Sediminitomix flava: one gene and its partner. The protein of the gene in region 1 interacts with the protein of each later gene in a pairwise test. Links are inferred from orthologs where the notes say so. Each region holds a gene or a part of one and is shown on either strand. Other genes may lie near its edges.

What was found.
Region 2: the proteins of rho (region 1) and nusG interact in binary tests that used the Escherichia coli proteins (3 or more experiments, as listed by UniProt). The link is inferred for Sediminitomix flava from one-to-one orthologs.

The regions. Positions count from the first base shown.
Region 1 is NZ_QGDO01000004.1:148,675-152,002, forward strand. What follows is about bases 316-3,312. They hold rho (transcription termination factor Rho), read right to left. Parts: upstream 2,653-3,312; coding sequence 979-2,652; downstream 316-978. Other genes in these bases: BC781_RS16165 (cyclic nucleotide-binding domain-containing protein), read right to left, coding at 316-851; BC781_RS16175 (M28 family peptidase), read right to left, coding at 2,954-3,312. Also shown: more of BC781_RS16165, read right to left, coding at 1-315; more of BC781_RS16175, read right to left, coding at 3,313-3,328. UniProt on the Escherichia coli protein: Facilitates transcription termination by a mechanism that involves Rho binding to the nascent RNA, activation of Rho's RNA-dependent ATPase activity, and release of the mRNA from the DNA template.
Region 2 is NZ_QGDO01000001.1:1,721,447-1,724,521, forward strand. Bases 206-2,949 are described here. They hold nusG (transcription termination/antitermination protein NusG), read left to right. Parts: upstream 206-1,163; coding sequence 1,164-1,736; downstream 1,737-2,949. Other genes in these bases: BC781_RS06770 (DUF3299 domain-containing protein), read right to left, coding at 206-263; BC781_RS06785 (preprotein translocase subunit SecE), read left to right, coding at 942-1,130; rplK (50S ribosomal protein L11), read left to right, coding at 1,741-2,184; rplA (50S ribosomal protein L1), read left to right, coding at 2,202-2,891; rplJ (50S ribosomal protein L10), read left to right, coding at 2,901-2,949. Also shown: more of BC781_RS06770, read right to left, coding at 1-205; more of rplJ, read left to right, coding at 2,950-3,075. UniProt on the Escherichia coli protein: Part of the processive rRNA transcription and antitermination complex (rrnTAC). The complex forms an RNA-chaperone ring around the RNA exit tunnel of RNA polymerase (RNAP).

The DNA of each region.
Region 1 (3,328 bases):
ATTTCATTACTCTGAATGCTATAGGAGTGCAATTCTTTCAGAAAAGAATAATCTAAAAAGACTGTAATAATCGTTGTGAGCAGTGCTATAAATCCTAAGTTGAGAATGTAGGAATTATTGAAACTATACTGCAAAAAATCTTCTGGGCTGTGTTGACTGGTTGGTTTAAGAACTTGAAATAGGTAGTTTCTTCCTTCAAGTCGAATAAACTTCAGACGCATCAGTCGCCAAATAGCAATAAAAGAAAGTATTGAGGTGAAAAGACTTAGCTCTAGTAAAATATTATCTGTATCAAAAATCAGATAGAAACAGAATACAAAACCAAAGCCTAGAAATCTGCCAGGAAAAGATGATAGCGAATTGACTTGTTGGAGATAATGAAATCCCCCAAAATCAAAGATTTTATTGGAGAGTACCCAAGATTTTATCCTTTCCAAGAATAAAAGCAAATTGATTGCTATGATGGTAAATACTCCTATCAAACTTTCGTTGCCCCAAAATTGCTGTAAAAGCAATGAAATTGGGATTAGAAGGATAAAACTAGAAAGAACATAAATCTGACTTTGAATGTGTAAGTGCCGTTCCAAATAAGCAAAGACTCGACCTATTGCCATGACACTGATAGATGAAAAAAGAAATGCCCAAGGCAGTTCTGTAAAAGAAGCAGACGACAAAAACTGATGATAGCAAACCGTAAGTATGAGCGCATGGGTCAAGCCTTGGAAGAAATGATGCGCAAATAAAAACTTCACAGCATAATATTCCCGAGGTGTTTCCAATAACTTCAATTCATAAAGAAAGCGTTGAAAATAACGGAGGTATATTGATGGTATTTGTAAAAAGGTCTGCACGATGCTTCTTTAGGTAAAAAATATATCTCTCAGAAAATATAGTAAAAAATAAGACCTTTTCTTGGGATAATCCTAAGAAAAGGTCTTTGAAATTTATATGAATTGATTACTCGTAGGTTAAAACGAATTAGCCGTTCATTGTAATCAAGAATTCGTCATTTGATCTTGTGCCACGCATATTCTTTTTCAAGAATTCCATTGCTTCAGTAGAGTTCATGTCAGACATCATACGTCTTAAGATATCAACACGCTGACGTGTATCTTTATCAAGAAGTAGATCATCACGACGCGTACCCGAACCAGGAATATCGATAGCAGGATAAAGACGCTTATTTGCAAGCTTTCTGTCCAATACCAATTCCATGTTACCTGTACCTTTGAATTCTTCGAAGATTACTTCATCCATCTTAGAACCTGTCTCGATCAATGCTGTAGCAAGAATTGTCAAAGAACCACCGTTTTCTACGTTACGAGCCGCACCGAAGAAACGTTTTGGTTTGTTCAAGGCATTTGCATCAACACCACCAGACAAGATTTTACCCGATGAAGGAGCTACTGTATTGTAAGCACGAGCCAAACGAGTAATAGAGTCAAGCAAGATGATTACATCATGCCCACATTCTACCATACGTTTTGCTTTTTCCAATACAATTGAAGTGATTTTCACGTGTCTTTCAGCAGTTTCATCAAAAGTAGATGAAATAACTTCTGCATTTACACTACGCTGCATATCTGTTACCTCTTCAGGACGTTCGTCAATAAGAAGGATGATTAGGTAACATTCAGGGTGGTTTTTAGCGATAGCATTGGCCACTTCTTTCAAAAGTACCGTTTTACCTGATTTAGGCTGTGCCACGATCATACCCCTCTGACCTTTACCAATAGGAGCGAACAAATCGAGAACACGAGTAGAATAAATATCAGGACGGTTACTCAACTTCAATTTCTCATCTGGGAATAAAGGAGTCAAGTATTCGAAAGGAACACGATCTCTGATTTCCTCTGTAGTTTTACCATTTACAGATGAAACTCGAAGAAGTGCAAAATATTTTTCACCCTCTTTTGGAGGACGGATATGTCCGCGAACTGTATCTCCTGTTTTAAGACCAAACAATTTGATCTGAGATGGAGAAACATAAATATCATCAGGACTTGCCAAATAGTTATAGTCTGATGAACGAAGGAAACCATAGCCATCTTGCATGATTTCAAGAACACCTTCATTTGTAATTAGTCCATCAAACTCTTTCATTGAAACAGTCTGTGGTGCTTTTTTACGAGGTGCTGGTGCTGGAGATGGAGCTGCTGCTTGAGCTTCAGCTACAGGAGCTTCTACTTCTTCAGTAGGAACCACTGACTCTCTTGCAGGTGCTTTAGATTTCTTTTCAAAAACAGGCGCTTCTGTTTTTACAGGTTCTGCTTTAGGTTCTGGTGCTTTTGGAGCTGGAGCTGATTCTTTTACAGGTTCTGCTTTAGGTGCTTCATCTGAATCTTGAACATTTACTCTTCTACGGCGAGAAATCAATGTTCTAGGAGCATCAGCTTTATCGTTCTTCGTTTTCTTTTCTGATTTTTCAGCTTTCTTAGGCTTAGGTGCCTTTTCTGCTTTAGGAGATTTTTCAGCTTTAGATGAGTCTTCTTTTTTAGGTAGTTTAGACTCTGGAAGAATTGCTTGTTGATCTAATATTTTATAGATGAGTTCTTTTTTGGTTGTATTGCTGTAGTTCTTTACCCCAAGGTCTTTGGCAATATCTTTCAATTCTGAAAGCAGCCTAATCTCCAGTTCTTCTATAGTATACATAATAGTGTGTGAGGTTCTATAATTATACCCTTGTGATAGGGTTCTAATTCCAAGAAATTAACGGATTGAATAAAAATGATGAATTTGCTTTACTTTTTGAGAGAGGCAAAAAATAATGTGATATGATGTTGTATCTCATTAAACACAGCCAAAAATAAGCTAAACGTGTATAAATAACAACAGTTGTAATTAATTATTCGCCTCTTTTATTTGCCCTCTAAGCGGCTATGAAAGTGTGAAGCAGTTATTTTTTAAGATTTGTGCAATATAAGCGAGTTTATCATTAAAACCATCTCGTGGTCTATTTTTCATTGTAAATAAGCTGTAATACTGACTGACCTACGGCTTTTAAAACGTCTTTATCGATGTTTTCCATAGTATCGTCTGTAGTGTGCCAGTGCTCGAAGAATGTTCCCTGCCCTGTAAGGTCTTGATGAATAACGTCTATCATCGGAATTTTAGCTATTTCATTTACAGGCACGTGATCATCCGTTATAGGATCTCCTTCTTGATGGATAAAATGGTGTCCATAACCTAAAGACTCAGCTGTTTTCCATAGTTTACGCACGATCTTACGACCATAATTCATAGAGTATGCTTCTTTAGGGAATGTAGCTCCTTTTGCTCCTACCATATCCAATAGTATTCCATAATAAGCATGATAACCATTAGGGTA
Region 2 (3,075 bases), on another replicon or contig:
GTTTCAGGCCCTGCACCACCACAGAAAAAGCATGACGAATATGGATTTTGAGAAAGGATAATCATTTTATCTTCCCCCTCCACTTCAAAAGGCATTACAAAACCTGTAATCGTTACTTCGGTTTTGCTTGCTTTCAATAATTTCTTTCCGAAAATAGGCTTCAGAAAATACTGATCCACCTCTTCAAAATAAACATCTTCAAATCTCACATCGGCTAGAATAGACCAACCTTCTACTTTTTGTCCAAAACTTAACAATGACATAAAAAAGAGTGTGAAAATTAAGATTACTGACTTCATAGGATAATTTTCTTCATTTGAAATAAACTTTAAATGAAAAGAAAAATCTGCAGATTGCAAAAAAAAGTGATTTGTAGCTAAAAATTTTCCAATTGATAATCAAGCTATAGTACAATATCACAGCAAAAAAAAGATAAAGGGGTTTGGAAAATAAAATAGAACCCTATTTCTTTGCAACGCTTTCAGAGAGAAACACTGAGGAAAACATTAAACGGGCGTAGCTCAGTTGGTAGAGCAGAGGTCTCCAAAACCTAAGGTCGTGAGTTCGAGTCTTACCGCCCGTGCAAGAAAAACCCCTTCAATTTCGTTAATTGAAGGGGTTTGTTTTTCAAACGAGAAAAAGTGCAAAAAAACTTCACAGGTTAACTAACTCTATTAAAGGGAATTAACTAAAATAATTCTTGATAAAGTTTTGATTATCTAAAGAGAGTTTATACTTTTGCACCTCCGAATCAGGGAAATATACGGGCGTAGCTCAGTTGGTAGAGCAGAGGTCTCCAAAACCTAAGGTCGTGAGTTCGAGTCTTACCGCCCGTGCAAATCAAGCCTAATAAAAGTTGGGTTTATTATAAAGTACTTTTTTTAAACTTATGCAAGAGAGGTTCTTTACAGAGCTTCTTTTTGTGTGTAAAAGCGAATATTATGGCGGTAATGAAATTTATCAGAGAGTCAGTTAAAGAAATGAAAGAGAACGTAACTTGGTTACCATTCTCATCTGTTCAAGAACAGTCTCTTTTGGTGTTAGTAGCATCAACAGTATTTGCGTTAGTTGTTTATGGTGTGGACATCGTTACAAGAGCTACACTAGAAAACATTTACGCATTGTTTTAATAGTAAAACACTGAACCTCGTAATATATAAATCATGAGTGAACTACAATGGTATGTAGTCCGTGCCGTAAGTGGGCAGGAGAAGAAAGTGAAGCAATACTTAGAGAAAGAAGTCGAAAACCAAGGTTTGACTGACTTTGTTACCGAAGTAATGGTTCCTACCGAGAAAGTATTCCAGATTCGTAAATCCAGAGATGGAAAAACGAAGAAAGTTGCGGTAGAACGAAACTTCTTCCCAGGGTATGTGATTGTGCAAGCCAACTTAACACATGGTGAGGTTCTTCACATGATAAACAGTGTTCCAGGTGTCATAGGTTTTCTGAATGCGGATACAAAAGACCCTTCAGTGCTTCCAAAGCCTATGCGAGAGTCTGAAATTAACCGAATTCTTGGTAAAGTGGATGAGGCCGAGACGGAAGAGATCCAAATGGATGTCACATATTCCGTAGGAGAAGAAGTGAAGGTGATGGATGGTCCTTTCAATGGCTTTACTGGTACGGTTGAGGAAGTCTTCGAAGAGAAGAAAAAACTCAACGTTATGGTTAAAATTTTCGGGCGTAATGCGCCAGTGGAACTTGATTATAAACAAGTAGAAAAAGTAGATTAAGAAGATGGCTAAGGAAATCACGGGTTACCTGAAATTGCAGATCAAAGGTGGTGCGGCAAACCCTTCACCTCCAGTAGGTCCAGCGCTAGGTTCGAAAGGACTTAACATCATGGACTTCTGTAAGCAATTCAACGCTAGAACCCAAGACAAAGCTGGTCAGCTCCTTCCAGTTCTAGTAACAATTTATGCAGATAAGTCTTTTGATTTTGTTATCAAGACTCCTCCTGCAGCGAATTTGCTTTTGGAAGCAGCAAAGATCAAGAAAGGTTCTTCAGAGCCTAACCGTAATAAGGTTGCCTCAGTTTCTTGGGACCAAGTGCGTACTATCGCTGAAACAAAAATGCCTGACTTGAATGCATTTACTATTGAGTCAGCAATGAAAATGATCGCTGGTACAGCTCGTTCAATGGGTCTTACTGTTGAAGGAACAGCTCCTTGGGATAACTAAAAACCAGAAACAGAAAAATGGCAAAATTATCTAAGAACTATAAAGAAGCAATTTCAAAAGTAGATGCTGAAAAAGCATACACTCTTCCTGAAGCTTGTGCTTTGTTGAAAGAGATCTCTTTTGAAAAATTCGATGCTTCAGTTGACGTTGACGTGAGACTTGGCGTTGATCCTCGTAAAGCGGATCAAATGGTAAGAGGTGTTGTTACACTTCCTCACGGCGTAGGTAAAGAAGTTAAGGTACTTGCACTGGTAACACCAGACAAGGAAGAAGAAGCAAAAGCTGCTGGGGCTGATTACGTAGGTTTGGACGACTACATCAAGAAAATTGAAGGTGGTTGGACTGACATCGACGTGATCATCACTATGCCAACTGTAATGGCAAAAATCGGTCGTTTAGGTCGTGTTTTAGGTCCTAGAGGATTGATGCCTAACCCTAAAGCGGGTACAGTGACAATGGATGTTGCTAATGCTGTTAAAGAAGTGAAGGCTGGTAAAATTGACTTTAAAGTTGACAAAACTGGTATCATTCACACAAGCATCGGTAAAGTATCGTTCAGCGCAGACCAATTGGCAGACAATGCTGCTGAGTTGATCAATACTCTTAACCGTTTGAAACCATCTGCTGCTAAAGGTACTTACTTCAAAAGTATCACTATCTCTAGCACAATGGGTCCTGGAATCAAAGTTGAAAAAGCTTCTGTATAATTTATCATTATGACAAAACAAGAAAAATTAAACCTTGTTGAAGAATTAAGCCAGAAGCTTGCAAACACTGAAAACTTCTACATCGTAGACGCTGGAACGATGACAGTAGCGGAGGTGAACAACTTCAGACAGGCTTGTTTCAACAAAGGTATCGAATACAGAGTAGTTAAAAATACTCTTATTG